Regions from separate parts of the Arthrobacter sp. UYCu511 genome, predicted to be linked through region 2. Evidence: riboswitches for the same ligand, from Rfam matches in the RefSeq annotation. Region 2 holds a riboswitch; the other holds the start of a gene.

Region 1 (4,205 bases), on a different contig from region 2:
CACTGGACTGGTCAAGCCCACACCACTGGTTGTCCCGATTTTGCGCGCCGGGCTGGGGATGCTCGAAGGCATGACTCGCCTGCTGCCCACCGCCGAAGTAGGCTTCCTGGGCATGGCACGCAATGAGGAAACCCTCGAGGCCATTACCTACGCAGAACGCCTGCCCGAGGACCTGACCGGCCGTCAGGTGTACGTGCTGGATCCCATGCTGGCCACCGGCGGCACCTTGATTGAGGCGTTCAAGTTCCTCTTTGACCGCGGCGCCGCGGACATCACCTGCATCTGCCTGCTCGCAGCGCCGGAAGGTCTGGCGAAGCTGGAAGCCGCTCATGGCGGGCGTGACAACGTCCACGTTGTGCTTGCATCCATTGATGAGGGTCTCGATGAGAACTCCTACATTGTGCCGGGCTTGGGCGACGCCGGCGACCGCCTCTACGGCGTGGTGGACTAACTCTCGCCGTTAGCATGCGGCTCACGGCTGTGTGAGAGGACGGGCTGGAGGGACACTAGAGGGATTTTAGCGGTGTCCAGCCCACAGGGCGCGGGCCAGTGATGGCCGCACGTTCTTTGTCTGCGGCTGCGGACCAGCCCTGCGCTAGACATGAGCCCGGTGCGCCCACGGGCCCGCGCGCTACCCGGAATCCCACATCCTCAAGGACCGCATCCGGGGCGCTGCCCCGGCGGACCGAGGCCCGGGCACTCCACGGCGGATCATCCCAACCGGCGCCGCGCAGGCTCCTGTACTCGCCGTAGCGGGCCGTGTCCGCGTAGTCCCAGCACCACTCCCAAGCGTTGCCGATCATGTCAAACAGGCCGTAGTTATTGGGTTTTTTGCCGGCGACTGGTTGCGGCCCGTCAACCGCGTCCAGGGCAGTCCACGCAATCTGGGCCAACTCGCCGTACACCGCGGAGAGCGTCCCGCCACGCGCGGCCCACTCCCATTCCGCCTCGGTGGGCAGGCGGTATCCTTGTGCTGCCACGTCCCACTCGACGCTGCGCCCGCAGATTTCATAGGCCGGGGTGAAGCCGTCTTGCACCGAGGCTGCATTGCAAAAGTCCACGGCCTGAAACCAGGTGAGCCCATGCTGTGGAAGCCCGACGGCGGTTGACGGGGTCCCGCTATGCTCCATCACCTTGTGCCACTGGGCTTGGGTGATCTGCGTGCGGCCCAGAGTGAAGGGCGCCAGGGCCACCTCGCGGTGTGTCCCGGAGCGGGCATTACGTAAGGTGATGGTGCCGCCAGGAATCTCCAGCGTGTGCAGGATTAGTACCAGCCCACGGATTCGGAGTGGCCCCAAGCGCCGCAGGGTGAACCGTACCGGTCCTGGATGTAGCCCATTCCCCAGCGAATCTGAGTTTCATAATTTGTGGCCCAATCACTTCCTGCGCTGTCCATCTTGTTGGCAGGCAGCGACTGCGCGATCCCAAAGGCACCGCTGGAGGCGTTTTCGGCGGAGGTGAGCCATTCGGACTCGCGCTGCCACAACTGGCTCAGGCAGCTCATCTGATCTGCTCCCCAGCCGAAGGATGCCAGCTGGGATGAGGCGAAGGCCCGAGCTGCAGCGGGGTCATCCACGGCGCCGGCACGAGCTGGCGGGGCGGGTGTCTCTTTCGCCACCGGCTTGACCGCTTCCGCTTCGGCTTTGACAGCGGCGGCGGTAGGGCCGGACGTGGGGGAGGGCTTTGAGCTGACAGTGATTCCGGAGAAGCTGATAGCTGCGTCGGTAGGAGCGGAGATGGCAGGGGCGCCCTGATCTACGGTTGACGCCAAGCTGCCAATGGAGCTCGCCGCGGCATCATCACTAGATGAATGCGAGGCCACCGAGCCTGCCGCAACAAGAACACCTACGAGCGATGCGGCTGCCACGCACTTGGTGGCAGTGGCGAAGGCCGAGGTGCGCAGGACCGAGGGGCGGCGGCTGGCAGGCTCGGCGCGGCGACGGCCGCGCTGGGGGGTTGAAGACATGGAGGAGCCTCTCTACGCCTGCGAGGTGAGCTGTCGGGAACGGACTAGAGAATCCGGCCGTGCAATGGTCCGTGGCAGCTTTCACTGCTCATAATCGGCTGTTATTGCACTGGCTTAACCCCAAGGGCTTCCAAGTGAGGAAGGCCCGCAAATAATGGGTCCCCCGTCTCTGCCATGGAGAAGTTGGGAAATGGGCGGGGGCAGAGCTCGGCGATCCGTCCATTGATGCCAAGAGCCGATGGTGGCTCAGCGGGCACTTCTGCCAGCGTAACCGAACCGGAACCCTATGTCACATTATGGTAACGACCTTTGTAGCGGATGAGCCACGTAATATTTACTTAGCAATGCTAAGGATCTAGAGTTGCAAGGAGGATATATGAAACTAGTTTCTAACTAGGCAGATTTGCAATGAGGTAGATGAGCACTGATGGCTAAGACTTCCCAGCACAATACCGCCCCTGACGGCACCATTTTGGACCACACCCCTGATACTGGGCCCTTAGCCGCGGAACTGCGCGTGGCAATAATGCGTACTTCGAGGCGGATCCGGGCTGAGGCAGCCACCGGGGAACTTAGCCCCGGGCGCTATTCGGTACTTGCCGGACTCATGGGTGCGCCCCGCACTGTGGGAGAACTGGCCGCCCGGGAACAGATTGCGGCCCCGTCCATGACAAGGATCGTCAATGATCTGGTGGTGGCCGGTTTTGTGAGCCGTGGGGAAAACCCGCTGGACAAACGTCAGGTACGTATTAGTATCACCAGCCTTGGAAGTGCGGCCCTGCTGCAGGCACGGTCCATGCGGACTGCGTGGCTGGCGCAGCGGCTAGCGGCGCTTACTCCCGCACAGCAGGCCACGCTCCACGAGGCCTCAATGATTCTGCAAGCGATGAGCGCACCAGAGATGGGCATGCAAGAGGTGAAAGCCTAGATGAACTCCATGTTCCGCGCCCTGAAAGTGCATAACTATAGGCTCTGGGTAACAGGGGCTTTGGTGTCCAATATTGGTACGTGGATGCAGCGTGTTGCCCAAGACTGGTTGGTTCTGACCGTTTTGACCCACAATTCCGGAACGGCTGCCGGCATCACTACGGGCCTGCAGTTCCTGCCCATTGTCTTCCTTGGTCCCTACGCCGGGCTGCTCGGTGACCGGGTGAACAAGCGCAAGTTGCTGCTCATCACACAGACAGCCATGGGACTTTGTGCGTTTTTGTTGGGAATGTTGGTTGTTACGGGGGCTGTACAACTGTGGCATGTATATGTACTGGCACTTCTTCTGGGTGTGGCCAGTGCCTTTGACGCACCGTCACGTCAGGCCTTCGTCTCTGAGGTAGTTGGAAAGGACGACATACCCAACGCAGTTGCGCTGAACAGTGCCTCCTTCAACTTAGCTCGGCTGGCAGGCCCCGGCGTTGCCGGTCTGGTCATTGCCCTGGTGGGCACGGGCCCCGCCTTTCTTATCAATGCCGCCAGCTTTGCCGCCGTCATCTTTTCCTTGTGGCGGATGCGTACCGCAGAACTTGTCCCCGCGGTACATGTGCCCCGAGCCAAGGGGCAGATCCGCGAAGGACTGGTCTATATTCGGCAGCGGCCAGATCTTCTGATGATCATGGTCCTAGTATTTTTGGTGGGCACCTTTGGCATGAATTTCCAGATCACCAACGCACTCATGGCCACCACCGTGTTCCACTTGGGACCAGGGGAGTACGGGTTGCTCGGCTCCGTCATGGCGATTGGCACGCTGGGTGCGGCCTTACTGGCGGCCCGGCGAAAGAACATGCGCATGATGTACATAGTTGGCGGTGCTTTGGCCTTCGGTGTCACAGTGGGCATAGCTGCCCTGATGCCGAGCTACGTCCTGTACGCGCTGGCTCTAATCCTCGTGGGGCTGGCCTCATTAACATTCATGAACGCTTGCAACACCACCGTGCAATTGACCACCGATTCTGCCATGCGGGGCCGGGTGCTTGCTGTGTACATGGTGGTCCTTCAAGGTGGGACACCCATTGGGGCACCACTTGTTGGTTGGATTGCCACCGAGTTTGGGGCCCGGTGGTCACTGGGGATGGGGGCCGTTGTGGCGTTCGTGGCGGGCCTGGCCGCACTGTTCTTGATGAACAGGCGCAATAATGTGCGGCTGCGGGATCAATTCAAGAGTTTGCGGCCTGCGTGGATGGTGCGGGGACTGCGCCACACGGCGGGATAGCCAGAGCAATCGGCAATCAGCAATCAGCCGGAGCAA
Region 2 (4,205 bases):
TTCAACAGCGAGTTATCAATGGCGGTCTTGAGGTTCAGGAAGTCCGGCACCCAGCGGTCGGAGGCCGCGATGCGGGCGGCACGCTCCAGCGCGGCGGGAGAGAACAGGCCAAGCCACAGCCCGCCGTCGGAGGCGAAGTTCTTCTGCGGGGCGAAGTAGTAAACATCGCTCTCACGCACGTCCACGGCTAGGCCACCGGCTGCGGAGGTCGCATCGATAAGGATCAGCGCACCGTCATCGGCACCGGCCACGCGCTTTACGGGCGCGGCAACACCGGTGGAGGTTTCGTTCTGCGGCCAGGCGTAAGCGTCCACGCCGGCCTCGGCAACAGACACCGGACGCGTGCCGGGCTCGGCCTTGATGATGGAGGAGGCGGCCAGGAACGGGGCGTTGTTGGTGGCGGAGGCAAACTTGGAACCAAACTCACCGAAGGAGAGGTGCTGTGCCTTGTTTTCCACCAGACCAAACGCCGCAACATCCCAGAACGCGGTGGATCCACCCACGCCGAGAATCACCTCGTAATCGTCGGGTGCATTGAAGAACTGCTTCAGGCCGCTGCGGACATCGCCCACAAGGTTCTTCACGGGCGCCTGGCGGTGGGAGGTGCCAAGCAGTGATGTGCCGGCTTCGGAGAGTGCCGCGACCTGCTCGGGACGGACCTTGGAGGGGCCGGCGCCGAAGCGGCCGTCGGCCGGGTGCAGGTTGGCGGGAATGGTGAGGGGCGTGGATTCGCTCACAGCTGGCTCCAAAATTTAAGCGATGGAAGTGTCCTTGGTTGATCAAGGACTCTTGCCAATTCTGCCGTAGAAGTTCGCTGAGCGGAAAAATGAGTGGGAAACGAAAAATATTGTTCAACGGCGAACGGCTGCCAGGGATGGACTGGTTACCAACAGGTATGGTATTCAGGCTAACGTAGAGATGAAAAGACTTTGCTCAATATTCTTGCCCAAAACAGGAGGATGCTGCCGTGGCCGATCTGATTGACACGACTGAAATGTATTTGCGGACCATCCTGGAATTGGAAGAAGAGAGCATTGTGGCTCTACGGGCCCGCATCGCCGAACGCCTACACCATTCTGGGCCCACAGTCTCCCAGACCATTGGGCGGATGGAACGCGATGGCTTGGTGATCGTCTCCGGTGACAGGCATCTGGAACTGACCACAGCCGGCCGTGAGAAGGCAACCCGTGTCATGCGCAAACACCGTCTGGCGGAGCGGCTTCTCGCGGATGTTATTGGTCTGGACTGGGCTTATGTGCACGAAGAAGCCTGCCGTTGGGAACACGTCATGAGCGAAAGAGTTGAGCAGCGCTTGTTCGACTTGCTAGGCCACCCCAAGGAATCGCCGTACGGAAACCCCATTCCGGGGTTGGAAGAGCTAGGTGGCGAAGTGGCGCCCTTATTTGCTGCCGGATTGGTCACACTCGTTGCTGCCATGGCCGCCTATGCTCCCGAACAGGAAGTGATCATCCACCGGCTGTCCGAAAGGATACAGGTGGAGCCCGAGCTCCTGCTCCAATTGGATGAGGGTGGGCTGCGCCCAGGGGCCCGTATCTCCCTAGCCCAGGTGGGCGAGTACATCTCCGTACGGGTTCCCGGCATTGAAGGCGCCTTGGAATTGCCGCCAGAAGTGGCATCCCACGTGTTCGTCTCCATGGGTTAAGAGATTTTTGACACGGCATTTTCAATAGAACAGGTAACGGAATTGTTACGTTTACCGCTTGTGCCGTATAGTATTTATCTGACGCCGTAATCAAAGCGTTACCGTTCTGCGACACCGAACCTTGCCTTCGCAGCCCGGCCAGTAATCATTTAGGCAAGGGCGGGGGAACCACTTTTGACGGCCCAATAGGCCGTCTTGGGGTGAAGTCCACACTCGAATGCAATACCCGCAACAACCCTGACGCAGCATCCTGTTGGACTGCGCCATGGCTATGCGTGTGCCTAAGGGCGTAGGCCGGATCGAAAGTTACACTCTCTGATCCGAATCCGACAGCTAACTTCGCAGGTGCTTTATGTAGAGAGGTTTTTAGTGTCAGAGGTTAAACAGCGGGGACGCCGTCGCGCGTCATCGCAGGCAACTCATGAGCTCATGTCAGTGCCCGGGAGCCGACGTGAACTGATTGCCGCAGAGCGGGCAGCTGCCCCTTCAGGAATTTCAGTAGCCCAGCTGCTGCGTGCCGGAGCCTCCAGCGGCGCCGGCCAGAAAATGGGTGTTGCCATGGCAGCCACAGGCCTGGTCCTGGCTGTCACGCTTCCCTCAGCCCAAGGTGCGGATGAATTCCCCATGGATGCTGCAGCCGCGGTTTCACTGGAGAGTCCAGTCACAGCCGGCGCTCAGATCCCCATTACTTTTGCTACTCCGGACATTGCCAGCGCCCTGAATCCCGATGGTCAACTGAAGGAAACGCTGAAGGTCAACGCCTCCAACGTGGCCCCTCAGGCGGCCAAGGGAACCCTCTCAGCGCCCCTGAAGCACATTGAGACCACCTCACCCTTCGGAAACCGCATCAGCCCCATCACCGGCCAAATCGGTGAACAGCACACTGGTCAGGACTTTGCCGCCCCGTGCTCCTCCGACGTTTTTGTTGCCGCAGGCGGCGTAGTGACGTTCGCTGGCTGGCACAATTACGGCGGCGGCAACAGGGTTGTTGTGAACCACGGTAACGGTCTGTCCACTTCCTACAACCACATGAGCAGCCTCGGCGTCAAGGTGGGGCAGAAGCTTGAGCGCGGAGACCAGGTAGGCCTCAGCGGAACAACGGGCGCCTCCACAGGCTGCCACCTCCACTTTGAAGTCATTATTGACGATGAAGTTGTCGATCCCATGGGTTGGCTCTAACTCCTCCACAGGCCCTTTTAGTTACGACTTAGTCACAGGACCGTGACCTGAACGTGACATTGGGAAAAATCTGTTGTACCGTCGTAATCGCGCCAACTTTGAATCAAGTCGGCGTCCATGAGTTGATTGCCTAGCTCTGCCACTACTCATGGTCCGTTCGTATCAATCGTCTGGCAGGGGCGGGGGAACCAATAATCGGGATTCGCGTTATTTTTGCGAAACCCTAGGGGTGAAGCCGCGAAGCGTTCAAACACTGAATAGGAAGAAATTCCTTACGTGCGCCAACGTGGAGCGGCCGGGTGACTCCCATCCGAATCCGACAGCTTACCTCGCAGGCTTTGGGAGAGGAATCCTTCTTGGCTTCAAACACTGCCCTTGGGCGCCACCGCGCCGAGGTTGTTAAGACCAGTCCGATCTCCACCCTCACGAAAGCCGTCAGTTTCAATGTCGGTGGGGTTGGTCGTCAGGCCGCTGTAATCGCAGCAGCGTCAGGATTGGTACTGACTTCAGGTATCGCCGCAAACGCTGCAACTCCCACCGTGGAGCGCGCTTCCGACGGTGCTACCACGCTGAACCTGAACACGGAACTTGCTTCCGCGATCACGGCAGCATCCACGGTGAAGATTTCCTTCGCCACCCCCGCTATCACCTCCACCCCGGCTCCTGTAGTAGTTGAAGAGCCGGCAGTTGTAGAGGCCCAGTCCAGCGAAGTTGAAGCAGTAGCAGCACCTGCAGTAGCAGAAGCAGCAACAGCAGCAGCAGCTCCGACGCTTACCGTTGCTAGCCCTGAGCCGGAAGCTCCCAAGGTAGTAGCCAATAGCGGAGTCGGCTCAATCATTGCCAGCGCTGCCTTGGCTCAGCTTGGTGTGGTTCAGGACTGCACCGCGCTGGTCCGCAACGCTCTGTCTGCTGCAGGGATTTCCTGGGTAGGCTGGCCTGGTGACTACCTGAACAAGGGCCGGCTAGTATCCCAGGGCGAAGCCCAGCCCGGCGACTTGATTTACTATGCAGATGGTGGCGTGGGCCTGGCCCACATTGCTGTTTACATTGGCAACGGCCAGGCAGTTCACGGCGGTTACATGGGAAACACCCAGATCGCCGGAGCCAGCATACCGGGAGCCTCGGCACCGGTCTTCATTGCAGTGGGTCACTAAGTAGTACCAGCTTTCTTGCTCAAAGCCCCGTCATTCGACGGGGCTTTGGCATTTAATCCCTCGTCTATCCGGGGAGTACCCGCGGTCCCTGAATATTCGAGCGCTGTGAGCATCCGGCTACCCGGGAAGTATTCCGCGCGTCTAAGCCGGGAGTATGCGATGAACAGTGAGCTCCTGATCCGGCACGTCTAGAGCGTCCGGACCGGCAC

Evidence for each region. A riboswitch is a leader RNA that binds a small molecule or an ion and turns the genes downstream of it on or off. The one in region 2 is predicted to bind cyclic di-AMP.
Region 1: linked by a shared signal. The riboswitch ahead of ABIB48_RS03795 (aggregation-promoting factor C-terminal-like domain-containing protein) and the one ahead of ABIB48_RS16665 (M23 family metallopeptidase) in region 2 are both predicted to bind cyclic di-AMP.

The regions. Positions count from the first base shown of each region.
Region 1 covers NZ_JBEPPB010000002.1:106,241-110,445, reverse strand. The annotation lists gene upp (uracil phosphoribosyltransferase) at 1-451, shown strand, start outside; gene ABIB48_RS03800 (formylglycine-generating enzyme family protein) at 507-1,298, opposite strand; gene ABIB48_RS03795 (aggregation-promoting factor C-terminal-like domain-containing protein) at 1,265-1,966, opposite strand; cyclic di-AMP (ydaO/yuaA leader) riboswitch at 1,970-2,173, opposite strand; gene ABIB48_RS03790 (MarR family winged helix-turn-helix transcriptional regulator) at 2,394-2,894, shown strand; gene ABIB48_RS03785 (MFS transporter) at 2,895-4,169, shown strand.
Region 2 covers NZ_JBEPPB010000015.1:52,953-57,157, forward strand. The annotation lists gene serC (phosphoserine transaminase) at 1-737, opposite strand, end outside; gene ABIB48_RS16660 (iron-dependent transcriptional repressor DtxR) at 968-1,663, shown strand; cyclic di-AMP (ydaO/yuaA leader) riboswitch at 1,776-2,022, shown strand; gene ABIB48_RS16665 (M23 family metallopeptidase) at 2,093-2,842, shown strand; cyclic di-AMP (ydaO/yuaA leader) riboswitch at 2,984-3,194, shown strand; gene ABIB48_RS16670 (NlpC/P60 family protein) at 3,199-3,996, shown strand; gene ABIB48_RS16675 (MDR family MFS transporter) at 4,138-4,205, opposite strand, start outside.